3 regions of the Anaerotruncus sp. 80 genome follow, and region 3 is predicted to be linked to each of the others. Evidence: predicted binding sites of a transcription regulator. Region 3 holds the regulator's gene; each other region holds the start of a gene.
The links. The regulator HrcA, encoded in region 3, represses chaperone genes, less so after heat shock. The targets are predictions, from matches to a motif close to TGTTAGCACTCNNNNNNNNNGAGTGCTAACA.
Positions count from the first base shown of each region.

Region 1: the regulator HrcA is predicted to act here: its motif matches at 8,124-8,154, upstream of htpG (molecular chaperone HtpG).
Region 2: the regulator HrcA is predicted to act here: its motif matches at 4,381-4,411, upstream of clpB (ATP-dependent chaperone ClpB).

Region 1 is NZ_QWES01000008.1:16,885-27,979, reverse strand. It holds gene D1155_RS04420 (aminotransferase) at 1-623, shown strand, start outside; gene D1155_RS04415 (PucR family transcriptional regulator) at 727-1,890, shown strand; gene D1155_RS04410 (DUF47 family protein) at 1,905-2,531, opposite strand; gene D1155_RS04405 (inorganic phosphate transporter) at 2,556-3,548, opposite strand; gene nhaC (Na+/H+ antiporter NhaC) at 3,780-5,267, shown strand; gene D1155_RS04395 (histidinol-phosphatase HisJ family protein) at 5,267-6,094, shown strand; gene htpG (molecular chaperone HtpG) at 6,161-8,092, opposite strand; gene D1155_RS04385 (metalloregulator ArsR/SmtB family transcription factor) at 8,267-8,575, opposite strand; gene D1155_RS04380 (heavy metal translocating P-type ATPase) at 8,640-11,095, opposite strand, start outside.
Region 2 is NZ_QWES01000017.1:1,859-12,953, forward strand. It holds gene D1155_RS09605 (hypothetical protein) at 1-121, opposite strand, end outside; gene nth (endonuclease III) at 207-830, opposite strand; gene D1155_RS09615 (GntR family transcriptional regulator) at 968-1,630, shown strand; gene clpB (ATP-dependent chaperone ClpB) at 1,697-4,288, opposite strand; gene D1155_RS09625 (site-2 protease family protein) at 4,481-5,197, opposite strand; gene D1155_RS09630 (LysM domain-containing protein) at 5,299-5,658, shown strand; gene D1155_RS09635 (hypothetical protein) at 5,863-6,075, shown strand; gene D1155_RS09640 (hypothetical protein) at 6,161-6,424, opposite strand; gene D1155_RS09645 (cobalamin biosynthesis protein CobQ) at 6,441-7,199, opposite strand; gene D1155_RS09650 (MurT ligase domain-containing protein) at 7,200-8,552, opposite strand; gene cls (cardiolipin synthase) at 8,566-10,029, opposite strand; gene D1155_RS09660 (immunoglobulin-like domain-containing protein) at 11,014-11,095, opposite strand, start outside.
Region 3 is NZ_QWES01000001.1:133,862-144,956, forward strand. It holds gene dnaK (molecular chaperone DnaK) at 150-2,033, opposite strand; gene grpE (nucleotide exchange factor GrpE) at 2,225-2,773, opposite strand; gene hrcA (heat-inducible transcriptional repressor HrcA) at 2,788-3,831, opposite strand; gene D1155_RS00625 (nitroreductase family protein) at 4,116-4,727, shown strand; gene D1155_RS00630 (FeoB-associated Cys-rich membrane protein) at 4,787-4,945, opposite strand; gene feoB (ferrous iron transport protein B) at 4,967-7,138, opposite strand; gene D1155_RS00640 (ferrous iron transport protein A) at 7,153-7,374, opposite strand; gene D1155_RS00645 (FeoA family protein) at 7,389-7,601, opposite strand; gene D1155_RS00650 (DUF2325 domain-containing protein) at 7,650-7,946, opposite strand; gene D1155_RS00655 (metal-dependent transcriptional regulator) at 8,072-8,437, shown strand; gene D1155_RS00660 (DUF6548 family protein) at 8,458-8,940, shown strand; gene D1155_RS00665 (CrcB family protein) at 8,956-9,132, shown strand; gene D1155_RS00670 (helix-turn-helix transcriptional regulator) at 9,198-9,665, opposite strand; gene D1155_RS00675 (hypothetical protein) at 10,106-11,086, opposite strand.

The sequences.
Region 1 (11,095 bases), on a different contig from region 3:
GTTCATGGATTCCGGTAGATATTATGCAGGAAATCATTGAAATTGCAAAGAGCGTGGACGCTTATGTTCTCTGCGATGAAGTATACAGAGGTATTGCTGAGGATGAAAGATATATGCACTCCATCGTAGATCTTTACGACAAGGGTATTTCTGTAGGCAGCATGTCCAAGGTATTTTCCATGGCAGGCGTTAGAATGGGCTGGATTGTTACTAAGGACGAAGCTGCACTGCATTTGTGCCACGAAAGACGCGACTACGATACCATCAGCTGCGGCGTGGTAGATGATGCGCTGTCTTCACTGGCCCTTGCTCATAAGGAGGCAATCTTTGCAAGAAACAGAGGCATATTAAATAAAAATAGAGCGATTTTAGACCAGTGGGTGAATGAAACCCCAGAAGTAAAATATCTCAGACCTGTTGCAGGAACCACAGCTTTAGTGTATTATAATAAGGACATACCATCACAGGAACTGTGCAAAAAGCTCCTTTTTGAAAAGGGTGTGCTTTTTACACCGGGCGAGTGTTTTGAAATGGAAGGAGCAGTCAGAATCGGCTACGCATACGATTCCAAAACCCTGCGTGAAGGACTGGATAAATTCACAGAGTTTCTTAGAGAACTGTAAAATGGCGGGCGGGCTGCTTTAATCATGTAAGCATAAAACTTCGTAAAACGATGGGTGATTCATTGTGCCCATCGTTTTGTTTTTAGCAGAAAGGAGAGAAAAGATGGCATTAAAAGTAAAAGATCTGCTGCATTTGCAAAGTTTGCAGGGACTTAGGCTTCTTTCCGGAGAGAGGGGGCTTGACCGGGTGGTCTGCTCTGTTGGCATTATGGACTATGAGTTTGCTGAGGGTGTGGACTATCAGAATGAGGCGCCTTTTGAGAGGGACAGCTTTGTCATTTCCTCTCTTTTGTTCGCACAGTCGGACAGCAGCAGAATTCTGGAGGCGGTTAAGGCGCTGTACGAAATGGGAACTTCTGCTTTTGCCTTTAAGAGTGTCATCTTTGATACATTGCCTCAGGAGGTACTGGATTTTTCCAGGGAAAAGAACTACCCGATCTTTGTTTTTGGGCTGGAGCGGTATTTTGAAAATATTGTCTACGAAATCATGGAAGCGGTGCAGCGAGATGACACGCAGATTTTAGACGAACAGATGATTAAACGAATGATAGAAGGCGACATGCCAGGGGATGAGGTAAGCCGTATTTGCAAGAACCTTTCACTGTTTTTTAAAGAGCATGCGCAGGCCGTTTACGTGCGACCTAGGGCAAAGGGAGAGAGGCTTAAGACTACGCGCATTTTCAGAAACTTTTATATGAACAAGGCCCTTAAGAAAAAAAGTCTGTTGTGCCGTTATGATGGCGGTGTTTTTGTGATTCTGACTGCCGCCTCTGAAAACCTTGAAGGTTTTGAAGTGATTCTAAAGGAAGTGTGCGACAATTTATCCTTTGAAGGGGCTGTATACTTTAGCAGAAGCGACATTCACCCGCCTCACGAGGCGTTGGACTTGTGTCTTCGAGAGAGTTTTCATACCTTTGCCGCCAGCATGGCAGAAGGTAGAGAATATGCAAACTATGAGAAAATCGGCGCATTTTCCTATCTGGTGCCTCTAGCAAATACGCAAGCCATGCGAACTTTTTCGGAAGGCTTCTTAAAACCGCTTTTGGGCAGAGAGGAATACCTTTCTACCTGTCAGGAATGGGTATTTCAAAAGGGCGATATCAACGCTACCGCCCTTTCTATGAACTGTCATCAAAACACCATTCGCTACAGACTCTCTAAGGTGAAAGAACTTTTGGCTGCGGAGGAAAAGACTGAAGCTGAATTTTATGGAGAATTGTCCGCAGCGCTTCGGATTCATCTGCTCCATGAAAGTGGTGTTCTGTAAATGCAGTTTGTATGTTATTTGATGGACTTGATTTTCAAATCACTGATACTGTCTGCGGCACGACCAATCTTGTTGGCGAGGCAGTTAAGGTCTTTAGAAAATTCACGCATAATAATGATTTCCTTTAAGGGAAGCGTCTGTTTGTCAAGTTCTGCGATGATTTCCCAGTAAAGTCTCTTAACTTGGTTTTCGTTCTTCTTTGCCTTGACTAGATTTTCCCAGAAAACATCACAGTTATCGTTCCAGCTTTCCATGGCTGATGTGATGGCGAGAATGGAACTTGCAATGCAGCGTGCCATTTCTACGTGCTTTTCAAAGGGGGTATAGCTGAAAAATACCAGAAAATCCTTTAAATCCTTGACTTTATCTGTCATGTCGTCGATAGAGCGGGACACGGCAAATAGATCGTGACGATCAAGGGGTGTGATGAAAGAGTTTTCTACATAGTCGATGAGGCTTCTTCTGACCTTATCGGCTTTTTTTTCGCATTGCTCGATAGAATCTGCCAGTTGGTCGTCTGGCTGATTCATAAAGTTTAAGAGCAGGGAAATACTTTTGGATGTATATTCACACTGTTTGAGCAACATGGAGTGAAAATCGGGTCTTTCGTTTTTCTTGAAAAAATTTGGTTTTCTTTTCATGATATTCGAGTTCCTTTCTACCAGTTAAATCAGGTGAAGCAGCAGGAAGACCAGGCCGCCGGTTGCTGCCGAGGCGGGAATGGTAATCAGCCACGCGAGGAGAATTTTTTTTGTAACAGTCCAGTTGACGGATTTAGGCGTATTGCCGCTGCCGACTCCCATGACCGAGGAGGTGATGACCTGGGTGGCGCTGATGGGAAGTCCGGTCAGGTTAGCAAGGGTCATTACGCTGATGGTAGCAATCTGGGAGGCAAAGGAATTGTGAATATCGATTTTACAAATTTCCATGCCCACAGTTTTAATCATATTATATCCGCCGGTGATAGTACCGATGGCAAGAGCGGCGCTGCAGCTTACGATGAGCCAGAATGGGATCTCAATTCCTGCGGAAAAATATCCGGCAAGGCCGATGGCGATAAGTCCCATGACCTTTTGGGCATCATTGCTGCCATAGCTGAACGCTAGGAAAAAACTGCTCAGTTTATGCAGAATACGAATCCTGGGCTGCCATACGATGGTAGCGTTTTTTAAAAGGGTGTTCTGCAATTTCAGGAACAAATAGCCGAAGATAAATCCCAGCAGAGGGGATATGAGCATAGCGAGAATGACTTTTACAAAGATAGAGTTCCAAAGTATGTATCCTGCGCCATAAGCGGCAATACCGCTGCCAATCATGGAGCCAATCATAGAGTGAGAGGCGCTTGAGGGAAGTTTGATGATCCAGGTCAGGATATTCCAGACCATGCTTCCTGCAAAGGAAGCAGCCACAAAGGTGTAGCACTGGTCAGAACTTCCGGCAAGAACTGACGTGATATCAATGATGTTTTCTGATACGGTGTAGGCCACTGCTGTACCCAGTGCTAGAGCCCCTAAAAGGTTTGCAAGCCCGGCGATAAAAACGGCTTTCGCAGGCGGAATAAGCCGAGAGGAAATGGTGGTGGCAACGATGGTGCCGCCATCGTGCATACCGTTGATATAGGCGAAAATAAGTCCAATGGCAATCATAAAATAAAACATAAAATACGCTCCGTTTCAGTATTGTCAACTTCATTATATATGCAAGAAGGAAGAGAAAAGTTTAGAGAATCCTAGAATTTTCGGAAGTTTTTTTGTAGAAAGTTACAATTTATAAATTCCACAAAAAAGTACCGAAATCTTTGTGTTTTATCAAATCCATATTTGTAGAAATATTGCTATAATTTACACAGTGCAATAATACTATATAAATTTTAAAGGAGGAACTTATTTATGAAAGATAAGGCTAAGACCAAAGAGCGTCCGGTTCGCGTAAAGAGAAAACCGAACATTGTGGAAGCGCTCTCAGCAGTCATCGTGCTGCTTGTAATCTTTTTCTTCGGTTCCCTTGCAGACCTGTCTGCGCCAGCGCTGATTGGCATTTCCCTGTGCTGGGTGGTATTCATCGGCTGGCGCTGCGGCTATAGCTGGGAAGAGATGGAAAAATATACCGCAGAGAAAATTAAATCTGCTGCACCGGCAATGTCGGTTCTCATTGCAGTAGGGTTTCTGCTGGGCTCCTGGATGTACTCCGGAACCATTCCAATGTTTATTTATTACGGCGTACAGCTTGTCAGTGAAAAGTGGATTTTAGTTTCCGCATTTGCATTGTGTGCGATCTTCTCCACCTGTACAGGTACTTCATGGGGATCTGCTGCAACAGCAGGTATTACTATGATGGGAATCGCAACAGCAATGCCGAACGTAAACATTGCAGCGGTAGCAGGTGCGTGCTACACTGGCGCCATCTTCGGGGACAAGCTTTCTCCGCTGTCTGATACTACCATTTTAGCAGCGCTGTCCACGAAGAACGATATTTTCGATCATATTAAGCACATGTCTAAAACGGTTATTCCGGCTGCGGTCATCGGTGTGGCAGTATATCTGGTGATGGGTATCAGTGCTTCCACCACAGGTACAGGACTTCCGGAAAACACGCTGCAGCTTCTTTCTACGCTGGATTCCGTATTTAAGTGGAATATTCTGGTGCTGCTGCCTCTGGTAATCGTAGTATACGGCGCGGTTACTAAAAAGCCGTCTACGGTAGTGATGATGATTTCTGCGGTTGTAGCGCTGCTCATCGGTATGTTCTATCAGGGATTTGAACTGGCAGACGGTGTAACTGCCCTTTACAGCGGATTTAATCTGGAAATGGTGGAAGGCGCAAGACCTGGATTTATAGCTGCAGAGGCAGGGGAAGACGCTATGACGCTTCTGAATCGAGGCGGACTTTCCTCCATGCTGAAATCTTTCATTCTAATCTATATTTGCTTCTATTTTGCAGGTATTATGGAACAGATTGGCGCAATCGAAGTACTGCTTGGTAAACTGTTGCAATCTGTAAAGACCAGATTCACGCTAATTCTGGCAACTGCGGTTTCTGTAATTATTTTGGTTGCGATCGGCGGAAGCTCTTCGCTAGCACTGATTCTGACTGGTGAGATGTATAACGAAAAGTATAAGGAAATGGGTCTTTCTACACTGAACCTTTCCAGAACTATGGAAGATTTCGGTACTGGTATGGCAGGGTTTATCCCGTGGTCTGGCTCCGGCGTTTACTATCCGTCAGTGCTGGGCGTTCCAATCAGCGCATATCTTCCGTATTGCTTCATGAGCTATGCAGTATGGGTAATCGCACTGGTATACGCTATGACCGGTATTTGCATGAAACCTCTGGAAGCAGATGCTGAACTGAAAGAAAGTGAAGGAGCTGAAGCATAATGATTGCGGATATGCATGTACATACAAGATGGTCCAGTGATTCTACAACACCGGTGGCAGAGCAGGTAGAGCGCGCCATTGAACTGGGCATGGAGTCTATCTGCATTACTGACCATCAGGACTTTGATGCACCGAGATTTCCCCCGGACTATTTTACGTTTCTCATCGACGACAGAGGCGATGATGCGGCAATTTCTGCATATGTTGCAGATTTAGCCAGTGTAAAGGAGCGTTATGGGGACAGAATTGAAGTACTTACAGGTATTGAGCTTGGCATGCAGCCTCATCTTTGTGAAAGATTGACAGAACTTGCAAATTCCTTTCCGTTTGATTTCATCATCGGTTCAACCCATACGTTTCACAAGATGGACGCTGAGGATAAGAGGCATTATGAAGGCGTAGATATCCAGCTTGCAGTCTCTCAATATTTTGAGGAGGAGCTGGAAAATATCAAACGTTTTCAGGTATTTGATGTAGCAGGCCACATGGATTTTGTACTGCGCTACGGTCCCGGTGCACTGGAACAGTTCACTTATGCTAAATATGCAGATATTCTAGATGCGATTTTGAAAGAACTCATCGAAACAGGGCGGGGCATTGAGTGCAACACTTCTAAGTTTGTTGCAAAGAACATGACCAATCCACACCGTGATATTATAAAGCGGTATGCAGAACTGGGTGGTGAAATTATCACCTTTGGTTCTGACTCTCATGTATCTTCCCGCTTAGGCGAGGGCTTTTGTGAGGTCGCAGAGATGGTGAAGGCTTGCGGCATTGATTACTATGCGGTGTTCCGCCAGCATAAACCTTCGTTCTATAAAATTTAAAAAGTAATAAAGAACCCGGATATGTAGGTCATATGCGGGTTCTTTTGCAGTTAAAAGGAAAATCGGTTATTTTGTTATTAGTTTACAGATGTCTTCACCTAGTTTCATCGGGTCTTCTACAGTGAGACCGGAGATCAGGACTGCCTGGCTGTAGAGCAGGTTTGCATAAGTTGCGACGAGATCTTTGCCGTCGTCTCCTTTTGCATAGGTTTCTTTCAGCGTTTCCATTACCGGATGGTTTGGATTGATTTCTAAAATGCGCTCTGCCTTTACATTCTGGTCTGTCGGCATAGCGTTGAGCACCTTTTCCATTTCCAGTGAAAGTCCGCCTTTAGTAGTCAGGCATACTGCGGAGTTTTTCAGGCGAGGGGACAGCTTTACTTCGGTGACCTTGCCTGCCAGGGTTTCTGTCAGGAATGCGAGAAGGTCTTTGCTTTCTTCTTCTGCTTTTTTCATTTCTTCCTGCTGGGCTTCTGATTCCTCAAAAGAAAGGTCTTCTGCGGAAACGGACTTAAACGGTTTTTCCTTGTAAGTTCCCATCATCTGCAGAACAAATTCATCGATTTCATCGGTCAGGTAAAGGATTTCATAGCCTTTATCCTTGATAAATTCAGTCTGCGGCAGCATGTCGATTTTTTCTACAGATTCACCTGATGCATAGTAGATTGCGTTCTGCGCTTCTCCCATTTTGGCAAGATATTCGTCTAGGGAAATCATTTTCTTTTCCATGGACGAGTAGAAAAGGACTAAGTCGGAAAGTACATCTTTGTGCATTCCAAAGTCGTCGTAAATGCCGTATTTTAACTGTCTGCCGAAGTGATTGAAGAACTGCTCGTAGCCTTCGCGGTCGTTCTTCATAAAGTCTGCCAGTTCTTTTTTGATTTTCTTTTCCAGGTTCTTTGCAATGTTGCGAAGCTGTCTGTCGTGCTGCAATGTTTCCCGGGAAATATTCAGTGTTAAATCCTGAGAATCTACGAGCCCCTTTACAAAGTTGAAATAATCTGGCAGCAGTTCTTTGCATTTATCCATAATCATCACGCTGCTGGAGTAAAGCTGCAGACCTTTTTCGTAGTCCTTAGTATAGTAGTCGTATGGTGTGTGTCCCGGAATAAACAGAAGGGCAGTGTAGCTGGAAACGCCTTCTACACTGGTTCTGATGACACGACAAGGATCCTGGTAATCGCCGAATTTACTCTTGTAATATTCGTTGTAATCTTCGGCTTTAACTTGGCTTTTGGCGCGCTTCCAGATTGGTTCCATGGTGTTTAGCGTATCCAGCTCCATGTAGCTTTCCATTTCCGGCATTTCGCCTTCTTTGGTTTCAGCATCTTCCTTTGGACGGCGCTTTTCGACCATCATCTGAATCGGGTAGCGAATGTAGTCGGAGTATTTTTTGATTAAATTGCGAATGGTATACTCTTCCAGGAATGTGGTATAGTTTTCGCCTTCGGTATCCTCTTTGATATGAAGTACGATTTCGGTACCTGGGCTTGTTTTTTCCGCTGGTTTGATGGTGTAACCATCTGCACCCTGGGATTTCCAGACATTAGCTTCCTCGCTGCCGTAGGCTTTAGATGTGACAGTAACTTCGTCAGCCACCATAAATGCGGAATAAAAGCCAACGCCGAATTGTCCGATGATGTCAATCGGGTTTGTATCTTCAGATTTCTTTTCTTCAGCATGTTCTTCCTTAAAGGCAAGGCTGCCGCTCTTTGCGATGGTACCAAGGTTTGCTTCCATTTCAGCGGCGCTCATACCGATGCCGTTATCGCTGATGGAAAGGGTGCGGTTTTCCTTGTCTGCTGTGATGTCAATGTGAAAATCGGAACGCTTGATGCCGGTGTCGCCGGACTGCAGACTTTGGTAATACAGCTTATCCAGTGCGTCACTGGCATTGCTGATAAGTTCTCTTAAAAAAATCTCTTTATGGGTATAGATTGAGTTAATCATTAAATCCAAGAGTTTCTTGGACTCTGCTTTGAATTGTTTCTTAGCCATTGTCTCTCCTCCATAGTCTTCTACTTTGTGTTGTTAGCACTCGATAATAATGAGTGCTAAAACTCATATAATATAATGTACCACTTCTGGCAAAAAAGTCAAGAGGGATTCGAAAAGAAGTCAAAAATGAAAATCTAGTGGCCGTTTTGCAGCTCTTTACTGAGAATCAATAAATTATTCCAAAACATGTTCAAGCCCCTGTGCCATGATGGTAGCGACATGATCGTCAGCCAGTGAATAGTAGATGGTTTTTCCTTCTCGGCGGAATTTTACCAGGGCAGTCTGCTTGAGAACGCGCAGCTGATGAGAAATTGCGCTCTGGGTCATTGACAACGTATCTGCAATTTCCTGTACGCAGAGTTCCTGAGAGGATAAGATATACAAAATCCGGACTCTGGTAGGATCGCCAAAGACCTTAAATAGCTCTGCTAAGCTGTAAAGGGTTTCTTCCTCGATAGGGTGATCTGTTTTTTCAAAGTCCATGTTTCTTCCTCCGTATTTTTATGGATGGGAGGAAAGCAGCCTGAAGCGTTTCCTCCCGATAACATTATTTTTTGTATAGTGCTCTGATTGAGTTCAGTACGCACAGCATAGCCACGCCTGTGTCGGCAAATACAGCAAGCCACATGTTGGCAAAGCCGATAACACCTAGAACCATGACGGCTGCTTTGATTACAAGGGCAAAGATGATGTTTTGCTTTGCGATTGCGTTTGTTGCTCGTGCAATAGAAATAGCGCTTGGAATAGAGTTTACCTCTGTTTGCATAAATACTGCATCGGCAGCTTCAATTGCTGCATCGGCGCCGCTTCCCATAGCAGCACCTACATCAGCTCCGGCGAGAACAGGTGCATCGTTGATGCCGTCTCCGACAAACATAACGCTGCCTTTTTCTTCTCTCACTTTTGTCAGCATGGTCAATTTATCCTGCGGAAGCAGTTTTGCATATACCTGATCGATGCCTACTTGAGCTGCAACAGCTTCAGCGCTGTTTTTTCCATCGCCCGTCAGCATGACAGTGTGAAGTCCCATTGCCTTAAGACGGCTGATGGCGTCTTTTGCATCAGCTTTTATAGTATCTGCGATGATGAGGCGCCCTGCAAATTTTCCGTCGATGGCGACAAAGACTTCGGCGCCGCTTGCAGCCTCAGAAAGTGTCGGCATAGCAATTTGATATTTTTCCATTAGTTTTTGATTGCCGCAGAGGACAAGCCCTTCTTTCATTTGGGCGACGATACCGTATCCTGCGATTTCATTCCGCTTTTCTGGAACCGAAAGGGTGAGTCCTTTACCAGTGGCAGCGCTGACGATGCTGGTTGCGATCGGATGAGTAGAGTGCTGCTCACAACTTGCACAGATTGCAAGCAGTTCGTCCTCGCCATAAGTTCCGGCGGAGATGATTTTCTGCAGGAGGAAATTTCCTTCTGTAATCGTGCCAGTTTTGTCCATGACAACGGCCTTCAGCTTACCCAGGGCTTCTATGGAAAGTCCTCCTTTAAACAGGATGCCTTTCTTTGAGCCTGCACCGATGCCGGAGAAAAAGGCAAGGGGTACACTGAGTACTAGCGCACAAGGGCAGCTCATAACAAGGAAGGTAAGGGCAGTATAAACCCAGTAGTTCCAATTTCCTGTTGCCAGAGAAGGTACCACAGCAAGAAGAAGTGCAGCGATAACGACGCAAGGCGTATAGACTCTGGAGAATCTGGTAATAAAGCGGTCTAATTTCGGTTTACTTGCAGCAGCGTTTTCGACAGAATCTAAAATTTTGGAAACCATAGATTCGGAAAGGGGTTTTTCTACTCTGATTTGCAGTTGACCGGAAGTATTGAGGCAGCCGCTGGTTACAGCGGTGCCTGGTTTTGCGCTAACAGGAACAGGTTCTCCTGTGATTGGAGAGGTATCAATACGGCTTTCTCCATCTATGATGATGCCGTCCAGAGGGATTCTGTCTCCAGGACGGATAAGCAGGATGTCTCCGACTGCAGCTTGTTCTGCGGGGATTATTGCTACGGATGTTCCTTTTACTAAATTAACCACTTCGGGACGCATATCGATAGCATCCATGATCTGTACGCGGCTTTTCTCGACAGCTTTATGTTCAAAGTATTCGCCGATGCGGTAAAAGAGCATAACGCCTACCGCTTCTAAGTATTCAGCGATGATAAAGGCACCGATGGTAGCAATGCTCATCAGGAAGTTTTCATCAAAGATCTGTCCTTTTGTAATGTTTCTCAGGGCTTCTAAGATGATTTTTCCTCCCAGAATCAGGTAGGATATGACGGACAGTGCAATCATAATGCGGGGATCCAGCCCCATATGGTGGGTAATGACACCGCCTGCAAAGAGGAGGGCGCCTGCCAGAATCGTGCCGAGTTCCAGTTTGTCTTCTGAAATTTTTTTCTTTTTGGAATTGCTGCGGGCTTCTTTTGTATCTGCAACGCTGGATGGCTGTTTTGCCTGCATTGTAGCAGGATCTACGACTTTTACCTGAGATTCAATAGAACTGCAGATTCTGCGGATTTCTGGCAGCAGTGCATCACAGTCATCAGCAGCAATGCGAAGCTGTTTTGTCGCGTAGGTAATGGTTGCGTCTTTTACAGTCGGCAGCTGATTGATTTTGTCTTCCATCTTGGAAGCACAGTGGGCGCAGCCAAGATTTTCCAGTAGATAGATTTTTTTGTCTGCCTTAGCAAGAACAGCAGCGTCAACGTGGTGATGCTCATGCTCGTGGTGCTCATCGTGTTCGTGGTGGTCGTGCTCGCAATGGCAGTCGCAGTGTTCATGATGATGGTGCGAGTGTTCCTCATCTCCATCACCGCCGCTGTCATCTTCCTCACAGCAGTGCTCATGCTCATGGTGATCGTGGCCGCAACCGCAATCGCAGATTTCTTCTTGGTGTTCATGGTGATGCTCATGGCTATGACCGCCATCACAGTGTACACCGGCTTCGTGATGGTCGTGATGCGCATGACCGCAGCCACAGTGTTCATCGTGATGGTGAAGTA
Region 2 (11,095 bases), on a different contig from region 3:
TGTACTTACTCATGGCATAGTCAATGGTGGAAGAGGCGGTCTCGTTTGCAGTACAATCCTGTCCTGCATACCCTGTACCTGAGTCAGCTACAGCTTCTTGCGGCTGCAATATAAATGACACACTCAGCATCATGGTACATGTCAAAAGTAAAGCCAAGGCTCTTTTTTTCATAGCTTGTCCTTTCTGTCCTGCTTTCGCAAACGCTTTATAAATGCTTCTCACAAAGTTCCTTTATGCTGCAGTTTTCGCAAGCAGGCTTTCTGGCGTCGCAGCAGTTTCTGCCGTGGAAAATCAGTGAATGGTGAGTTCTCGACCATCTATCTTCAGGGATTACTTCCATCAGCGCCATCTCTGTTTTCAACACGTCTTTTTCGCTGACAAAACCGATTCTGTTTGCCACTCTAAATACGTGAGTATCCACCGCAATACGCTGATGTCCAAATCCTACAGAAAGCACTACGTTAGCAGTTTTCCTGCCTACACCCGGCAGTTCCACCAATTTGTCGTAGTCCTCCGGCACCTTGCCGTCGTATTGATCTGCCAGCATTTTCGCCATCTTTACGATATTCTTTGACTTCGTCTTGTACATGCCGATTCGCCTGATATACTCGCTAACCTCCTCCGGGTCGGCATTTCCCAGTGCAAAAGCGTCCGGATAAGCTGCGAATAAATCCGGAGTCACCTGATTGACGCTTTTGTCTGTGGTTTGTGCGGACAAAGCCACCGCTACAATAAGCTGAAATACATTTTGATGATGCAGTGCGCACTCTGCGTCCGGATAAGTATCCTCCAAAATGTCTAAAATTTCTTTAATGTGTTCCTGTTTCATACCTAGCATTATACAAGAAAAAACAATCTTTGACAAGTCCGAGCAGACAGACCACCGCAAGCCACGCATCTATTTTGCTTGACAAATGCCCATTCCCCTCATATAATTGTATACGGTTAAAATCCAGGAGGAAAGAAATGTCTATTATTCAATACTTAGAAGACGGCAAAACAGGCAATCAGCCCCTATCCACCAATCTTTACACAGAGCTTCAGGAAGACGTTTTAACTGGCAAACTAAAGCCCGGTGAAAAATTAACAGAACAGAAAATCTGCAATGAGTATAAAGTCAGCAGGACACCTGTCAGAGAAGCATTGAGACAGCTTGAAATGGACGGTCTCATTGAAAATATTCCCAACAGAGGCGCCTTTGTCCTTGGGCTTTCCACACAAGATTTAGAAGATATGTTTACCCTTCGCAAAGATTATGAAATTCAAGCTGTGAGATGGGCTATTGAACGCATTACAGAAGAAGAAATGCAAGAACTTGAGGAGACCTTTGAATTCATGGAATTTTATACCATGAAAAACGATATTAACAAAATGATTAATATCAATACAGCATTCCATCAGATTATTTACATGGCAACGCATAACAGAATGCTGAAGCAAATACTGTCTTCCTATCAGACTTATTTGAAGCACTGCAGCCCATCCAACTACTACGCCCCTTCCTACCTGAACGATGTCCTTTTGGAACACCGCACTATCTTCGAAGCATTTAAAGCCGGCGACATCGAAGGCGGCGCACTGGCGATGAAAGAACATATGGAAAATGGCAAAAAACGAAAATTCAAATAAATAATCAAAAACTATTACAGCCTCCAGCAAAGCTTATTGCGGGAGGCTGTTCTTGTATTCTCTATTTTATTTTACCTCAAAAATCAGTTGTTCTCCGTCAGAATTGATGACCACTGTATCCCCGTCTGTAATTTCACCCTGAATCAGCTTGGAAGCAAGGGCTGTTTCGATATTTTTCTGCAGATATCTTTTTACAGGTCTTGCACCATAGGCCGGATCGTAGGAATTTTTTGCAATGAACCTCTTACCCTCTTCCGTCAGGGAAAGAATAATTTCACGCTCAGAAAGGCGTCTCTCAAGTCCCTTTAAGGAAAGCTCGATAATACTTACAATCTGGTCTTCTGTCAGCGGACTGAAGACCACGATATCGTCGATTCTGTTGAGGAATTCCGGACGGAAGTAATTCTTCAGCTGGTTTTCTACATCTTCCTTGGTTTTCTCATCAATCGAGCCGTCAGGCTGGATGTTTTCAATCAGCTGACTGCTGCCGATGTTGGAGGTCATGATGATAATGGTATTTTTGAAATCTACTGTTCTTCCCTGATTATCGGTCAGTCTTCCATCATCCAGAAGCTGCAGCAGAATGTTGAATACATCCGGGTGCGCTTTTTCAATTTCATCGAAGAGAACCACGCTGTATGGCTTGCGGCGAACAGCTTCAGTCAGCTGACCGCCTTCATCGTAGCCCACATATCCCGGAGGCGCACCGACCAGTCTGGACACTGCGTGCTTTTCCATGTACTCGGACATGTCGATACGAATCATATTCTTCTCCGAATCAAAGAGAGACTCTGACAAAGCCTTGGCAAGCTCAGTTTTACCAACACCAGTAGGTCCAAGGAAAATAAAGGATCCGATTGGTCTGTTTTCGTCCTTTAAGCCTGCCCGTGCGCGAAGAATGGATTCTGATACAGAAACAACTCCTTCTTCCTGACCGATGACTCTGCGGTGCAAAATTTCCGGCAATTTGAGCAGCTTTTCCTTCTCCGACTCTACCAGCTTGGCGACAGGAATGCCAGTCCATGCAGAAACTACTTCTGCAATTTCTTCCTCGCCGACCTCTTCTTTCAGCAGGCGATTTTCCTCAGCCGTTTCAGCAGTCTGCTTATCAGTTTCAAGCTTTTTCAAAAGCTCCGGCAGCGTACCGTATTTCAGCTGCGCTAGTTTTTCAAGGTCGTAGTTTCTTTCCGCCTCTTCCATCTGGTGCTTTACTTCTTCTATCTGCTCCTTGGTACTCTTCACCTGGGTAATCGCTTTTTTCTCATTTTCCCACTGGGCACGCATCGTGGCATTTTCCTCGCGAAGCTGGGAAAGCTCTTTTTCAAGTGCGGAAAGCCTTGCCACCGATCCGCGGTCTGTCTCCTTGGAAAGAGCTTGCTTTTCGATTTCCAGCTGCATGATTTTTCTGGAAATCTCATCAAGTTCCGTTGGCAAGCTGTCGATTTCCGTTCTGATTTTGGAAGCTGCCTCATCCATCAAGTCAATGGCTTTATCTGGAAGAAAACGATCGGAAATATACCGGTCAGAAAGAGTTGCGCAGGCAATGAGAGCGCTGTCTGTAATGCGCACGCCGTGATGAATCTCAAAGCGTTCCTTAAGACCACGGAGAATGGAAATGGTATCCTCCACTGTCGGCTGATCCACAAGAACCTTCTGAAAACGTCGCTCAAGTGCTGCGTCCTTTTCGATATACTTGCGATATTCATCAAGAGTCGTAGCGCCAATGCAGTGAAGTTCTCCTCTGGCAAGCTTTGGTTTCAGCAGGTTTCCTGCATCCATGGAGCCCTCTGTTCTTCCTGCACCTACAATATTGTGAATCTCATCAATGAACAGAATAATTCTACCATCGGACTTTTCGATTTCGTTGAGAACGGCTTTCAGACGTTCCTCAAACTCTCCTCTGAATTTGGCGCCGGCAATGAGGGCTCCCATATCAAGCGCAAAAATCGTCTTGTCTTTCAGTCCCTCCGGCACATCGCCGTTTAAAATTCTCTGTGCCAGCCCTTCTACTACGGCAGTCTTGCCTACCCCCGGCTCACCAATCAAGACCGGATTATTTTTAGTTCTTCTGGAAAGGATCTGAATTGCGTGTCTGATTTCGCTGTCACGCCCAATAACCGGGTCCAGTTTTCCCTCTCTTGCCATCTCCACGAGATCACGACCATACTTATTCAACACGTCATAGTTATCTTCAGGATTCTGGCTGGTAATACGCTGGTTTCCTCTCACTTTAGAAAGAGCCTCCAAAAATTTCTCCTTGGTAATCTGATACCTAGAAAACAGCTTAGCAGATGGTGTGCCTCGCTCAGCAAGGAGCGCCAGGTACAAGTGCTCAACACTGACATATTCATCTTTAAACTGCTCTGCTTCCTTCTCTGCAGAAATCAGAACCTGATTCAGCCTTCTAGAAGCGTAGATATTATCAGCATTTCCGGAAACTTTCGGCAGTTTCTCGATGGCTTCCTGAAGCTCAGCAATCATATAGGAAGGATTGACCTCCATGTACTGCAAAAGCTTCGGAATCAGACCGTCCTTCTGCATTAGCAGCGCTAAATGCAAATGCTCACCCTCCAGTACCTGATGGCCCTCTGAAATTGCAATATTTTGGCAGTCCATAATGGCGGACTGTGCATTCTGTGTAAATTTTTCGATGTTCATATGCTTCACCCCCGCTTCAAACATCACTATATTTGTACTATTTTTAATCTCTGTCTCTATTTTATACCCACTTTTTCAAAAAGTAAAGAACTTTTTAGCACTCATCATCAACGAGTGCTAATAATCTTCAAACCAAAGAATGCCCGCATAGCCATCTAGCATACACGGGCAGCTCATAACTTCGCAAAATCTTTAAAAAATAATCAAATCCATCAGAAGCTGATATACAAAGTTGACGCAAGGCACCAGCACAACATCAGTTACGTTAAAGATAATCAGCGCCAGCAGAATAAGAAATCCTTTGTCGTAAACCTGATAATACCAGTTGTATTTCCGCAGGTCGAAAATCTCGGTCAAAATGCCGAACCCATCCAGCGGCGGCACCGGCAGCAGATTAAATACCATCAGCACCACATTGACCGATATGATGTAAAACAAAACGTCTAAAAGAACATCTCCGAAAGTGCCCATGAGCCAAGGTGGATTCATGATAAATAAGCCTTTCAGTACAAACGAAAAGACGATAGCAATGAAGAGATTCATCACGACTCCCGCAAAGGACACCAACATTTCGTCCCGCCTTCTGTGTTTATAATAGCGCGGATCAATTTCTACAGGAACACCCCATCCAAATCCCGCGATTAGCAGCGCAAAAAAACCAAAAGGATCAATATGTGCCGCGGGGTTTATGGTTAATCTTCCCTGCAGCTTCGGAGTTGGATCCCCTAGCTTATAAGATACAATCCCGTGTGCAAATTCGTGAAAAGATAAACCTATAATAATGCCAGGCAAAATCAAAAGTTTATCCATAATCCATTCTCCGGCATCTACGTATGGATTAGAAATAATTCTAAGTACAATCAGTGCAAAGAGCAGCACCAGCGCCGGTGAGCGTAAAAATCGTTTCAAATCTTTTTTCCTTTCCCAATATATTTTTAAATATTTTATCACATTTATGGGCAATTGAAAATACTATAATATAAACGGTCAAAAAAGAAAGGTGGTTTTTTATGAGTAATACACTTGTATGTATCGATGTCTATACTGTCTCAGCAGGTGATACCCTGTACACAATTGCAGAGAAATATGATCTGCCAGTCAGTCTTTTGATGAAGGTTAATCACATTACCAATCCATACAATCTGCAAATCGGAACCAGACTCTGTATTCCGGGAGATCCTTCCCAACTTCCAAAGCCGGAAGAACCGTCAAAGCCAAAAGTGATTACCCACGTGGTAGAAGCTGGAGACACTCTGTACTTAATTGCAAAAATGCATGGCGCAAAGCTGGATGATATTATGCAAGCCAATCCATCCATCGACCCATACAATCTGATGATTGGAACCGAGCTTTGCGTTCCTCTGCCGTAAATCTTTCACTGTAGAAGTAGTACGCCTCTGTTGCATTAATGCCTTGTTAACGTGCATAAAATCGATATTTTTTTCAAATATATGCACACTGGCCACACTGCGCCCAACAAATATAGTTCGCAGAGAAGTATGCGTTGCGCACGTTGCCTTTTCTTCTCATTCATGGTAGAATAAAATCAGCTAACAAACTGGGAGGATACAATTATGGAAGGCACATGCAGACTGAAAAGGTTTTTACAGAAAGAACATACCCCTGCCGAGAAAGCTATGCTGGTTTCTGCTGCTGCGCTGATTGGCGCTGCTGCAGGCATCATTCTCTTTTCCGCAAGCGGTGGCATTAACATCGAAATCTCCATCGGCTCTCACAACGGCTGCCATAACACCGGCAACGGCTGTGACAATACCAGCACCAGATAATCGACAAATCAAAAACGCTTCGGCAAGCCATCTTGGGTACCTGCCAAAGCGTTTTTTCGTTTCACACTTTTTTTTGCAAATAAAATTAAAGTTTTTTTAGTTCTTCTTCCAGTTCTATCAGCACTTCTTGTCTCGCATCAATCGCCGCAGTGAGATCTAGTGCAGCCTGCTCTGCGCCAGCCCCTGCTTTAATTAGGTCATAATAAATTCTGCCCAGCTGTGCAAAATCCACTTCTAGTTCTTTCTTTTCTCCATTAATCTTTGTTTTAATCTTCGTTACTTCAATTGCATCGTTTGCCTTATCACCGATAGCAGCAGCGGCATCGGTCAGCTTATCTAAAAAAGCCATATCGATTCTCCTTTCACTATCTGCAGTTTGTTAATCTGCTTTCTTTTCCTTCAATATATCTCTTCTTTGCAGCAAAGGATTCCTGCTCCAAAGATACATCCAGTTCCTCGTCGTTTAACGCAAGCCCTGCTTTTTCGGCTGCCACAGTAATAATTTCCTCTGTAAGCCACGGATTGGTTACAAGCATAGGTCCCAGGGTGTTGGTGAAAATTGCATTTTCTAGCAGAAAACCTTCCTGTCTATCCTTTCCAGTGTTTCCATAGCCATAAATCAGCTGACCGAAGGCAGGCTGCACATCGCAGATAAAATCCGCCATCTGAATCTGGTTTCCCAGCACTTCCACTTCCTTGCTTCCATATTTACAGCTAAAGTACACATCGTCACCATATACCGCATCATTTTCCTTCGCAACTGCATCCAGAATCCCCAGTCCCTCAAAACTGCTGCCGTCGGCTCTCTGCACTTCTTTGCACCACAGCGCCATAGACGTTCCGGTTGCCAAAAGCACCTTGCCGCTTTCGATATAAGCCTTAAAAGCGTCAGCCTGCGGCCTCAGATATTCCAGTACTACTGGAAAAGACACGATTTCTCCCGGCGGGCAAAAGATGATATCATAATCCATCGGATTAAAATTCTCGGTATCAAAATCAATACGATCTATCGAAGTTTCCAGACCTTTCAGCTTTGCAATCTGCTGCAGCGCCAGAATATTTCCCCTCTCTCCGTGAAGATACAACGTATCCGGGAAAAGCCACGCAATTTTTAAGTCTTTCATTTAATTTCCCTCCTTATCGATGTACTTCTTCATGTGTTCAAAAGTATGCAGCCACGTAATCAGGTAAATATTCTTCGTTTCTGTCTCCTCAATTTCCTTAAAGATGGTCTCTACCGCTTCAGTTTCTGCAATAGAAATCTTTGACCGATCTACTCCCTCGTAAATCAATCTGTTGGCAGTATCAAAGCAAACCGCTTCGGAAAAGCAGAAGTATTTCTCAACGTCAGATTTTACCAGACCTGACAAATCACAGTCAAAGGCGTAGAAAGAGTTGGTATAGTGTGGAATCAGGTCAATAAGAGGACACAACCCAAGGCACACCATCTTCGTTTCCTTGTCTGCAGCCATGACGTTGATACAGGTCTGCAAAGTTTCCGGATTTTCCTGCTTAATCCGCATGTATTTAATGGTTTTATCTTTATATTTCAAAATCTCAAAGCGACCGCCCACATTTTTGAAGGAGCCAAAGGCTTTTGCCGCATCAGCAGGTTCTATGCTGCCAAGTTCCTTGGCTACTGCAAGCGCACCGGCATAATTGTAGCACATATAAGGTGTATCGTATGGCATATCAAAGGTTACATCACCAAGCTTAAACTTTCTCGCCGCAAAATCCACATCGGTAATGGTGTAGTCTGCTCTTTCGTCTGAAGATAGACCGCAGTGGCTGCAGTGGAATTTGCCAACGCCATCGTTGTTATAATAATCGAAGATGATTTTGTGCCTGCAACGAGGACAAGCCATAGTCGGAAAGCTCTCATCCTTGGTGAAAGACTCGTTATGACGATCAACACCGTAAGTTACAATGTTTTCAGATTTGTCTCCAAAAGAGCGGGTTCTCGGCTCCTCGTTATTTAAAAAGAAGCGAATGCCGTCAGGCAGCCCGTCAAAAATTTTTCGGTAGATAAAGTCCGGATCGCCGTTTCTCTGCACCTGATCCTTCTGCAGATTGGTAATCATAATATTCTGTGCCGGAAGCTGCTTATGAATCAGCGGCAGATAACGTTCGTCAGTCTCAAAGATGATATAGTCCGCCTTAATACGGCCAGTCAAGCTGGATGCCTTAGAAAGCGCAGTCGCAACACCGTAAATCAGGTTTGCACCCTCCAGATTAGCAACCACTTTCTTTCCATTTGAGCGGAAAATATGAGTAATCAGATTGTTGGTCGTCGATTTGCCGTTGGTACCGGTGATAAACAGAACCTTGGAATAATCAATTCCTTTAAAGTGAGCCACCATCTTAGGATCAATCTTCATGGCTTTTTCACCGGAGAAGTTGGAGCCGCGGCTCTTGTCCACAATGTTGATGATGATGTTAATGAGCTTTGCAAACCAAAGCGCAAGATAAAATTTCATTGGTATCCTCCCGTCATAATATATCTGACAGCAATCTGGAAATAGCTTCTTTGAATTTCACTGCTGTCTTTCTGTTGTTATAATCCTTTCGTGTCAATTCATGACCATGTTCCATATCAATCATAAACTGCCTGTCCATCTTTTCGCCAAATGTTTTATCATAAACAAAGGCGTTGGATTCAAAGTTAAGCCGAAAGCTTCGCCTGTCGAAGTTAGCAGAGCCAACCGTTGAAATCTCTCCATCCACTACCAGAGTCTTAGCATGAAGAAAGCCGTTATCATAAATAAACACCCTGGCCCCGGAGCGAAGAAGTTCGCCGCAGTAAGCGTAAGTCGCCCAGTAGACAAACATATGGTCAGGCATACACGGTATCATAATTCGTACGTCTACGCCGGACTGCGCTGCCATTTTGAGGGATTCCAGCATGCTGGGATCCGGAATAAAGTACGGCGTTTGCAGATAAACTGACTTCTGTGCGTAGGTAATCATCTTCATCATAGAACGCTTAATTTCTTCTCTGACAGAGTCCGGTCCGCTGGAAACAATCTGTACAGGGCTTGTCCCCGCATCCTTTGGCGCACCCAGATAGGCTTCGTCAAGTTCCATCTGCTCTTTGGACGCAAAACGCCAGTCCATGATAAAGCGAGCGTTGAGATCCTGCACAGCGCCGCCCTGCAGCCTGATGTGCGTATCTCTCCAGTAGCCGAACTTTCGCTTCTGCCCCAGATACTCTTTTGCAATATTAAAGCCGCCGGTATAACCGATTTCACTGTCGATGACAACAATTTTTCGGTGATTGCGGTAATTCATCTCAAAATAAAGATATTTCAACTTCGGTTTGAAGAAATAGGCAGTCTTCCCACCAGCCTCCAGAAATTCTGAAAGCCTCCAGTCGTTGATAAATCGGCTTCCCAATGCATCCATCAGAAGCCTGACCTCTACCCCTTCTTTTGCTTTCTTTGTCAGCGCTTCCAATAATCGCTTTCCTACCTTATCATCCTTGATGATGTAATACATGACGTTGATCGTTTTGGTTGCGCAGTTGATATCGTGAAGCAGGTTCTCGAACATCTCCTTGCCGTCTACCAAAAGCTCCACCTGATTGTTTTGGGTCAGAAAAGCGTTGCCGTAAACCTGATTCAGTTTTATCATATGCTTCCATCTTGCCGCTTCTTCCTTTGAAAAAACAAAATCGCCGCTGTCCATATCGGCAATCTGACCTTGCATCTCCTCGCCCATCGTCAGCATTTCTCGCTCAGACAGTCTGGAAATCTTGTGTCTGGAAATATTCTGCGACAGCATCATATAAAGAAATATCCCGAAAATCGGCAGAACGAACAGGACTAAAATCCACGCCAGTGACGCCGCCGGATTTTTTCGCTCCAAAAAAATAATGGTAAGCGCAATAATCAAGTTGATACTGTAAATAAAAGCACTCCAGTTGCTGTCTGTAAACAAACTGATAAAATATGTCATCTCTAAATCCCCTAATACTATAATTTGTCCATTTTTATATTTTATCACAACACTGAAAGATTTTCCACATATAAATCAGCGGCAAGCCAATGAAATCTGTTTCGAGATTTGCTTAATATTTGCTTGAGTTCTGCTCCGGATCTGCTCAGAAAGTGAATTTCGATTCCGGAAATCGGCTATCTGACCGTAAAGAACGAAAATTGACATCATACGGTCAAAAATCCTGTTACAGCCTTTTTGACCGTAAAAAGCTGATTTGAACAAATACGGTCAGAAAATCGGCGCTTATTTGCAGCGCATGCTGTGTATTCATATTTCGATTTTCATAATGTTACAGCATATTACAGATTCTTACAGAATATCGTGAGAAAAATCTCCCAATTACTTGCAGTCAGATGGATTTTTCCTGCGCAAATTCATTCATGCAGCTGCAATCTGACCGCAATCGATTAAAACGATAGATTTACGGTCATTTTTGGTGTTACAGGATTTTTGCAAATGACCGTAAAACTCGTTTTGGCTGCAATACGGTCAGATTGGCGTTTTCAAGTCGCTCGCTGATAGTCGTAATAAGAGAAACGCCTGCTGGCAGCGAGTCTCACTGCCAACAGGCGCTTCTTTAAGAATGTATATGGCTTTATAATTCATATTTTCATCTCATCTCTGTAACGACTTCGTCCCACGGTTTTACCATGCCCTCCTCAGCATAGCTTTTTGCCTGTTCTAATTTCTGCAGAATTTGTTCTTCTGTTAATGGCTCAAATGGACTTATCGGTACTGTCCCGGGTTCCTTAAATAAGATGTCTGATTTTGCTTTTAAATCATCATCAACGCTTACTTATATGGTACTCATTTTTAACATCTCGCTCTTCCATTTTCTACTTTACTGCCGTTACGATAGGGCTTATACTTTTTTCGGATAGTCTATCGACTCGATAAATCATCCCATCCCTCTATTATAAATATGCTTGTAATATCCTGTAATCAAATCCTAAATTCACATGCAAAAACTAAATCTTCGCTTTTATGATATTCGGCATCCAGAGTTACACTGCAATCCTTTATA
Region 3 (11,095 bases):
CGCCGTGAGCAAATTCATAAATTTCATTTAGCAGCTAGTTGTTTTCACGTCGAAAAATTTTCGTAGTGCACAGGTTTGCCAACCATCGATTTGCTCATGCAAATCGGGCTAGGGCTTCAACAACGCCACAAGCGATTTTAGCAAGCATTTTATTTGTCGTCGTCCACAACCTCGTAATCTGCATCCACAACATTATCCCCTGCAGGACCTGCTGCGCTATCTGCGCCTGCATTCGGATTAAATCCGCCAGCCATATTCGGATCAAAACCTGCTCCGCCTGCCGCCTGCTGTGCCTGCGCAGCCTGCTCGTAAAGCTTGGTGGAAATTGCATGGAACTTTTCAGTTAAAGCTTCAGTCTTTGCCTTAATATCATCCGGATTGTTTGCTTCTAATGCTTTCTTCAGGTCTTCCTTTGCGTCTTCTACAGATTTCTTTTCATCATCAGAAATCTTGCCTTCTAATTCACCCAGCGCCTTTTCTGTTTCGTATACCAGATTTTCAGCCTTGTTTCTTTCTTCGATTTCAGCTTTTCTCTTCTTGTCCTCTTCTGCGTACTGTTCTGCTTCTTTTACCTTCTGGTTGATTTCATCTTCAGACAGATTGGTGGAAGAAGTGATAGTAATGTTCTGCATTTTGCCGGTACCCAAGTCTTTTGCGCTAACATTTACGATACCGTTTGCGTCGATGTCGAAGGTAACCTCAATCTGCGGAATACCGCGAGGAGCCGGTGCAATGCCGGTCAGCTGGAAACGACCCAGTGTAATGTTGCCGGAAGCCATTTCGCGTTCACCCTGCATTACGTGAATATCTACAGCAGTCTGATTGTCAGCAGCTGTGGAAAAAATCTGACTCTTCTTAGTTGGAATCGTTGTATTTCTTTCAATCAGCTTAGTAGCTACGCCGCCTAGTGTTTCAATGGACAGAGACAGCGGTGTAACATCCAGAAGCAGTACATCGTTAACTTCGCCGGTTAATACGCCAGCCTGAATAGCAGCACCGATAGATACACATTCGTCAGGATTGATACCCTTAAACGGATCTTTTCCGGTTACATTCTTAACAGCTTCCTGTACTGCCGGAATTCTGGTGGAACCGCCGACTAAGATAACCTTTGCCAGGTCAGCATTGGTAACACCTGCGTCTGCCATAGCTTTCTTCATTGGCTCGATTGATTTCTTTACTAAATCAGCAGTCAGCTGGTCAAATTTCGCTCTGGTCAGATCCATATTCATGTGCAGCGGACCGTCTGCGGTTACTGTAATAAACGGCAGATTGATGTTAGTGGTCTGTGCACTGGATAATTCTTTCTTCGCTTTTTCAGCTGCCTCTTTCAGTCTCTGCAGTGCCATCTTGTCTGCACGAAGATCTACACCGTTTTCCTTCGCAAAGCTGTCAGCCAGGAAGTTCATCACTGCATTGTCAAAGTCGTCACCGCCCAGGTGGGTATCACCGTTGGTTGCCAGTACTTCAAATACGCCGTCGCCCAGTTCCAGAATAGATACGTCGAAAGTACCACCGCCCAGGTCATATACCAGAATCTTGTGAGACCCTTCTTCCTTGTCAAGACCATATGCCAAAGATGCAGCAGTCGGCTCGTTGATGATTCTCTTTACTTCCAGACCTGCAATTTTACCTGCATCCTTAGTTGCCTGCTTCTGGGCATCGGAGAAGTAAGCAGGAACAGTGATAACTGCCTCTGTTACTTTTTCACCTAAATAAGCCTCTGCATCCGCCTTCAGCTTGGAAAGGATCATTGCAGAAATATCCTGCGGCGTATATTTCTTGCCGTCGATTTCTACAGTGTAGTCTTCACCCATGTGTCTCTTGATGGACGCAATGGTTCTGTCCGGGTTGGTTACTGCCTGTCTCTTTGCAGTTTCACCTACCAGTCTTTCACCATTCTTTGCAAAACCCACTACAGATGGTGTAGTTCTGTTACCCTCTGCATTTGCGATTACGACAGGATCGCCACCTTCCAGCACGGATACGCAACTGTTTGTTGTTCCTAAATCTATACCGATTACTTTAGCCATTTAAAATTCCTCCTTTTGGATTATAATAAATTTTCTTTTTTTACATTAGTTTCGTTAAAGCCGTTCCTTTTAATTAACGCCGTAAAATTGTTTCACAGCTAGGCGCCGAAGATGTTGAGCCTCGGAGCGTACTCCTGGTACGTGAGAAGCGAAACATCAAGAGCAACAACGCTGTGGGACAATTTGACAAGTTAATTATTGACTTTAACCATCGAAGGTCTAATAACCTTCTTATTAAGCAAATATCCCTTTTGAAGCACTTCTGTCACTTTGCCGCTTTCATACTCTGCATTGTCTTCAGTCATGACAGCATTGTGGAAGTTCGGATCGAAATCCTCGCCCTGTGCCTTGATCTCTTCCAGACCGGCTTTTTCTAATACGTCAGTCAGCTGTTTGAAAATCATTTTCATGCCTTCTGCAAAGCTTTCGTCTGCGGATTCGTGCTGCAGCGCTCTTTCAAAATTATCCATGACGGTCAAAAGTTCTACAATAATTTTCTCATTGGCATAGGCATAAATATCGCCTTTCTCTTTTTCTGCCCGTCTCTTATAGTTCTGAAAGTCTGCCATCAATCTAAGATATTTGGTATTCAGCGCCTCGTCTTCCTCAGATGTCTCTTCTTTGGTTTCAGTCTGCTCTTCGCAGGATTCCTCAGCATTATCATCTTCCGGAATTTCTTTTTCTTCCATTTCTACTGCTTCTTCTTGGTTCAGTTCTTCTTTTAATTCTTCCTGGTTCACCTTAGTCTCCTCACTCACTCTTCGTCTTCACCGCCTTCTAGTTGAAATGTGCTGCTGAGATTGTCAGTCAGATACTCGATGATAGAAGTAATTTCTCCATACTTCATACGAGTCGGTCCGATAACGCCAATCTTGCCGACCATCTTGCCATCTACATGATAGGTTGCCGTAATCATGGAACAATCATTCATCAAATCATCAGCATTTTCATCTCCAATGGTAACGATGATACCATCTTCTCTCTCCATTAACTTCTTCGCAAAGTCTTCTTTCTTATCCAGAAGCGAAAGAAAGCTCTTTGCCCTTTCCAGATCGTTATATTCCGGAATGTCGAATATATTAGTAAGTCCATCCATATAGAGATTCACATTGAGCATATCTTCCAATGTCTTCATAAAGTTTGGCATGATATTCTCAGCCAGCTTGCTCATCGCCTCTATGTCAGACTCAAAACTTGCGATAATGTGTTCTTTCAGAACATCTGTAATCTTCTTGCCGTTAAAATTATAGGTCATATTCTTTGCCAGAATCTGCAGTCCTTCTTCGGTATATGGTACCCGCATTCTTAGGGCTGTATTAGAAATCTTTCCACTCTCTGACACGATCATCAAAACCACTGTAGTCTCATCCACCGGCAATAGGTTGATGAACTTCAGGGTATCCTCATTTTTGGTCGGCGTCATCGCAAAAGAAGTCAGATTGGTAATCTCTGAAAGGATTCTGGCAGCGTGCTTGATAGTCTCATCAAATTCGCTGACATCTGCCCTGAGTTTTTCTGCAATGAGATTTTTCTCAATCGGGCTCAGCTCACGTTTCTCCATCAGCTTATTCACATATAATCTGTACGCCTTATCAGAAGGAACTCTACCAGCCGAAGTATGCGGATGGGTCAGATATCCCATCTCCTCCAGGTCACTCATTTCATTTCTGATTGTGGCTGGACTGATACCTAGATCAAATCTCTTCGAGAGGGTTCTGGAACCCACAGGCTCTGCTGATCTGACATAGTCACTGATAATGGCCTGTAAAATCTTCAATTTTCTATCTGTTAATTCCATAACGCTTCTCCTTATTAGCACTCACTTCTTTCGAGTGCTAATCACTATATATAATATAGTCCTATTCTACCCTAATGTCAACAGGATTTTCACATTTTTTTATGATGTTTTTGTGTATTTTTGGTGAATGCATGCACTGTTCCACTGTACAGAGAAACAGCGTTTCATGTTTATAAACCACAATATATATGAATATTTTTTGTTCAAGTATAACAATTATACCTTGCATTGTCAAAAAAACTGTGCTATTCTTTTCTTAGTTATTTTACAAGAGGTATTTTTTCATGAAAGAGAAATCGAAAAAACTTTTGGAAGAATCCCGCAAGCGCCGTACATACAGAGAATTCCTGCCAGATCCCATTGACATGGAAGTGATCAAAAACTGTGTTTTAACTGCGGGAACTGCCCCTAACGGTGCAGACAAGCAGCCTTGGCATTTTAGTATCGTAACCGATCCGGCTATGAAAGCAAAAATTCGAGAAGAAGCCGAAAAAGTCGAAAAGAAATTTTACGAAAGCAAAATTACTGCCGAATGGCAAGCTGACCTTGACAAGCTGGACGTCAACTGGGAAAAGCCTTTCCTTACACAAGCACCTTGTCTCATCGTTATCTTCAAGGAATGGTACAAAACATTGGAAGACGGTACCAAAGATCAGAATTATTATGTCAACGAATCCATCGGTATTTCCATCGGTTTTCTGATCAATGCGCTGCGAAACGCCGGTCTTGCCAGTCTGACCTATACACCGGCACCGCCAACCTTCCTTCGCACCCTTCTCGGGCGTCCGGAAGGGGAAACTCCGGTTATGGTTCTTGTCGTGGGTAAACCTGATCCTAACTACAAACTTCCTATACTAAAGAAAAAGAGTTTTGAAGAAATCGCAGAGATTATCTAGTACAATATCAAAGGGACGGTACGTCATTTGGCGCACCGTCCTTTTCTTTCATGTTCTCTTCAATTTCCCTTTTCAACATTGCAGTGACTGCAGCCACCGCCGCAGCCATCGCAGCCTGCACAGCCGCCGCCATTTTTCTTGCTCTTGATAATCGACCAAAGCGCAAGCCCTGCCAGTATTACTACAATGAGTAATACGCCAATCGTTGCTGCATTCATGCTATCACCCCTCCATATTTTTTATGCCGCTTTATTATTCTTATACGCAACTTTTTTAATACTTTCAGTGCTCTGAGAAGCCGGACGAACCAACATATAAATGATGAACGCTGCCGCTACAATTGCTGCGACTGTTCCGATTCCGAATCCGCCGCCGGCGAAAGCTGTCCAGAACTGATATACACACATAGATACCAGATAAGCAAGGATTGTCTGATAACCGATTGCAAACCAGAACCACTTGGTGTTGTTCATTTCTCTCTTAATTGCACCCATTGCCGCAAAGCATGGAGCGCAGAGCAGATTGAATACTAAGAATGCGTAAGCTGCTGCTGCGGTAAAGTCTGCGGACAATGCACTCCAGTATTCTGCACCATCTTCAGCAACTTCTGCAAATCCATAAAGTACGCCGAATGTACCAACTACGTTTTCCTTCGCTACAAGACCGGTAATAGCCGCAACGGTCGCTTTCCAGCTTCCGAATCCCAGTGGAACGAAAATCCATGCAAGAAGTGTCCCCAGATTTGCAAGCAGTGTCGTATCCTGTTCCAATACGTCGGAAATCATATGGAATCCGCCCTGTACACTGAAGTTGGACAGGAACCAGATTACGATTGTGGATAATAAGATAATTGTACCAGCTCTTTTAATAAAAGACCAGCCTCTTTCCCACATTCTTCTAAGAAGTGTACCGATGGTCGGCATATGATATGCCGGAAGTTCCATCACAAACGGTGCAGGTTCTCCCGCAAACATCTTTGTCTTCTTCAGGATGATTCCTGAAATTACGATAGCGGCAACACCTACAAAGTACGCACTTGTTGCCACCCATGCATCTCCATCAAAGAGCGCGCCTGCAATGAGCGCTACAATCGGCATCTTTGCGCCGCACGGAATAAAGGTTGTCGTCATAACAGTCATTTTTCTGTCCCGGTCGCTTTCGATGGTTCTTGAAGCCATAACGCCCGGCACACCACAGCCAACACCGACCAGCATCGGAATAAAAGATTTTCCAGAAAGTCCGAACCTGCGGAAAATTCGATCCATAATGAAGGCAATTCTTGCCATGTAGCCGCAGCTTTCCAGGAATGCCAGCAGAATGAACAGCACTAACATTTGCGGTACAAATCCGAGCACTGCGCCTACACCGGCAACGACGCCATCTACAATTAAGCCGACCAGCCAGTCTGCACAGCCGATTCCTTCTAAGAATCCGGAAACTGCAGGTGGTACAATATCTCCAAAGAGTACATCGTTGGTCCAATCCGTTGCCATAGCACCGACTGTAGACATGGCGATATAGTATACCAGCCACATAACCACGATAAAAATTGGAAGTGCTAGAATTCGATTGGTAACAATCCTGTCAATTTTATCAGAAATAGTCAGATTTTCGCGTCTTTCTTTTTTTACGACTGCACTGCTGACGATTTTACTGATATAGGCGTATCTCTGATTGGTGATGATGCTTTCCGCTTCATCGTCCAGTTCCGTTTCGCAGTCTTTGATATGTTCTTCCAAATGTTCTAATAAATCGGCATCTATTTTCAGCGTATCTAAAACATCTTCATCTCTCTCAAAGATTTTAATTGCATACCAGCGCAGGAAATTTTGATCGACCATCAGTGAGATGGATTCTTCAATATGCGCAATGGCATGTTCCACGCTTCCAGTAAATACGTGAGGCATATCTACTGTCTTATGTTTCTCTGCGATTTTCAGCGCTTTTTCTGCTGCCTCGATGCAGCCTTCCCCTTTCAAGGCGCTGATTGGAAGAACCTGGCAGCCCAGTTCTTTGCTAAGCTTGTCAAGGTCAACCTTATCTCCGTTCTTTCTGACAAGATCCATCATGTTGACGCACACCAGCACAGGAATCCCCAGCTCGATGAGCTGTGTGGTTAAGTACAGATTTCTTTCGATGTTGGTGCCATCGATAATATTTAAAATTGCGTCCGGTTTTTCAGTGACAAGATATCTTCTGGATACAACTTCTTCTAAGGTGTATGGGGACAGGGAATAAATGCCCGGCAAGTCCTGAATAATAACATCGTTATGTCCTTTCAGTTTTCCGTCTTTCTTTTCTACGGTTACGCCAGGCCAGTTGCCCACATACTGGGCGCTTCCTGTCAAGGCGTTAAATAAAGTCGTCTTACCGCTGTTTGGGTTTCCGGCAAGGGCTATTTTGTACTGCATTCTTTCTTCCTCCCTTATTTAACATCTATCATTTCAGCATCCGCTTTTCTGATACTGAGTTCATATCCTCTGACAGTCAATTCAATAGGGTCACCCAGCGGAGCAACTTTTCTGATATAAACAGTCGTTCCTTTTGTCAACCCCATGTCCATAATTCTTCTTTTTACTGCGCCTGCTCCGTTAATTTTCTCCACTGAAACAGTTTCTCCTACGTTTACTTCCTTTAAAGTACGCATCATTACCTCCCAATTTAAAACATAATTTTTCCGGCCATATCTTTGCCCAAAGCAATTCTGCTATCTTTTACCTGCAGAATCATATTTCCACCGACTTCGCTGACAACGGTTACCGTCTCATCTACCACAAACCCGAGTTCTGCCATATGCTGACGGACTTCAGGCTTACCGCCGATTTTCTTTATTGTTACGGTTTCACCCGGTTTTGCCATGGATAAAGGCATCATAATTCCTCCTTACATGTGTTCTTGCTGCAATAGTTAGCACTACCTAACTCACGGATTCAAAGACGCAGGTATCTGCTGCTTCAGCACTTCTGCCAAAGCGTAGCCGCTGCTGCTGTGACAATGTGCAATCGGAAAGCCGCCTCGCTTTGCCTCTTGAGACGCCGCATGTACCATTTTATGCGATACTGTAGTAGTAAAACAAATCAATAAATCCGGTGAGCCGATTTTTTTCTTCATGGCGCCCTTTTCCTTGGTGTAAACTTTGGCAGTACACCCGTATTCCTCACATATTTTCTGATACCTGCGCTCCATTCGCTCGTGTCCTCCAATAATTACCACACTCATCGACCTATCCTCCTCTCCAGTTAGTTTATTCTAACTCATTGCTTTTATAGGTTAGCACACCCTAACCTTCTTGTCAATACTTTTTTTTTATGATAGAATAGGAAAAAATGAAATGAGGACATGTTATGAAAATCCAACAATCTGCAGAAGATTATTTTGAAACCATATATATTTTAAAGAAGAGAAACGGTTCGGTCCGTTCCATCGATATCGTCAATGAAATGGGTTTTTCTAAGCCTACCGTCAGTGTCGCCATGAAAAAGTTTCGCGAAAACGGTTTTGTGACAATGGACAGTGATGGACAGATTGAGTTGACAAAACAGGGACTATTTATCGCTGAAAAGACCTATGAGAAGCACAATGTGCTGGCAAAAGCACTGATACTTCTGGGTGTAGAGGAATCCCTTGCTTACGAAGACGCCTGCCGCATGGAACACTGCATCAGCGACACCAGCTTTGAAGCGATTAAAAAACATATCGAAAAGCTGTAACGTTTCTGTTAGGATTTGTTATGAGAAATTCAAATTATACATTCTTTGAAGAATTCAAACGACTGGACAAGCTGTGCGGCGACCTCTATGGTGAAAACCACGGTGTGACGCTTTATATTGATGAAATGCAAAAAACCTACGCGCGGGAATGTCAGGGCATTCCCAACTGGTACTCTGATTTGAAGCAGCTGAAACACCTTCGCTACATACGTAACTATCTGGCCCACGAAGAGGACGCATTTTCTGAAGACCTATGTGATCAGGAAGACATAGACTGGGTTCGTTCATTTTACCTGCGGATTTTAAATCAAACTGATCCGCTGGCATTGCTTTATAAACAGCAGCAGAGCAAGAGATGCATGAAGCCAAAGCAAGAGCCTCTTCAAAAAAAGCCATCTTATTCATCGCAGTCATCTTACAGAAATCAAGAGTCCCATTACGGCTGTTTAGCTTTTGCTTTCATTGTAATTTTTGTTTTCATTTATTTTATGAAAACCATGTAAGGATTTCTGTTCGGTATGACTTCAGTCAAAAAAGACGTATCGCCGACCCTCATGCTCTTTCTGAAAGTCAGCGTATGCGGCGGTTTTACAACCTTTTCCACTTTTTCACTGGAAACGCTAACCCTGTTTGAAGAAGGAAAATTTCCATCGGAATCATTTTCGCTGTGCTCAGCGTTTTTTGCTGTATTTTAGGCGTTTATGCCGGTCAGCTTGCTGCACTTAGCCGACCGACAATGCATAAGTCTAGCGCTCCCAGACTACTTCAGCCGCAATTCATAATATCGCAGAAAATATCCCGTGAACAGGAACAGACCAATCAGTAAGATTAATAGGCCGATGCCTGTTCCATTATTTTGCGGATAATAATAATTAATCATAAAATGAACAGGTGCCAGCAATACGGCAGCGATAGTCCAAATCAATTCCACCCTGTTTAGGGCCTTTCTTGCTTTTTCTTTTTTCTCCTGCAGTTCAATTAAATTTTTTTCTGCTTTTTTCTGATAATGCTCCATGGAAATCCTTTCTCCGCTCAAAAGCTCATTGACCGTAATACCCAAAATGCCGCATAGTTCAACCATGATGGATACGTCCGGCATACTCTTTCCGGTTTCCCACTTTGACACTGCTCTGTTGGTAATGTTCAATTTCTCCGCAAGCTGTGCCTGGGTAATGTGTTTCTCCTTGCGGCAGTCTGCTATGAATCTGCCGATTTTTACTTGATTCAAAATTCCTTCCTCCTTACCCTTTTATTATAGGGAAATACGTTTTTTTGAACAGGAACCGTCGGTTGATTTGCTGTTTTTTAGTACCTCGTTTAACCCATTTTCTATTTTTACCTGAAAAATGTATAAAACTTTCGCCTTCCATCACTGCATGGCTTGCATTTTCTGCAAGATACTTCTCAACATCTCGATATTCTTGCATAATCTATAAGGATTTAAGGAAAATTCACGATGTACCGCAATACACCTTACCCTCACTTATACACTTTTTCAATGCTTTCTGTTTTTCGGTTAAAAATTGCCCACCTTCTTATACACTTTTTTAGAAAAATAGCGATTTAGGTTAAAGTGCCTCTTCCTACTTGCGTATTATCTTCCGCGCTTTCTTCACATACTTGCAAGCAGCAGCAAACCCCCGGACATACTGCCGAGGGCTTTCTCATCTATTTCTCATATTCATACAAATAATAGTTTCCGCCTGCATACAGGTAAAGACTGCACTTGCCGTCTCCTGCAGCTTTTGGAATGCTTGCCACGCCGTAAGTCCCGCGGTTTTTTCCCTTCCCGATATCCTCGTAAGAGGTGATGTTGGCTTTGTTTTCATCGTCAGCCACCACGTTGCCGATATAGTTCTCCCCATCCTCCGTCACGATACGAACACCATAAAAACTGTCAGCGTCTTTCTTCTCGCTGGAAAGATTCTTCACCTTCACATAAAGAACAAGAAGTTTCTCGTCCTTGTTGCTGGCTTTAAAATAGTTGTAGAAATAGCCAGGGTTTTCCGGCTCAATCTTTGTGGTAAAGCGCAGCTTACCTGGGGTCAACTCACAAAGCCCATCAACAATAACCTTCTCTTTCAATTCCAGTTTCTGATATACTGCTACTGGCTCTGATGTATCAATTGGAAGTCTGTAGTTATATGAAGCTTTATCTTTATCGGTATCGAAAGCAAATGCTGCTATCATGTTGCCTGCACTAGCCTCTGATTCTTCCAGCTTTGTGACAAAATACACCGTGCTTTCTTCCCCAGCTTTGATAGTCGGGTAGGATGTCAGCGTCTTGCCTCCTTCATCAACGGCTGCCGTCATCTGTTCTGTAAAGGTTTCTTCGTCTCTTTCCAGCCTGAAAGCGCAGATATCTGCAAGAGTCATATCCTCTGCTGCCAGATTTTTTACAGTAGCTTCTACCACAACAAAGCTCTCATCTTTACCAGCTTCCCAGCCCATACTGAAGTTCTGAGTAAGAGGCGCATAAACCTGCGGCGTTACCAGCACATTCTTGGGCGTAATCTCAGCCTTTTCAGAAATGACGGAAGTCTCTCCCATCTGAAGAGTCACTTCTGCATCTCCACAGGCACAAAAAACGAAAACACCAGCCAGAATCACCAGATATAGCAACAACTTTTTTATAAGACTTTTCTTCATTTTGTTCAC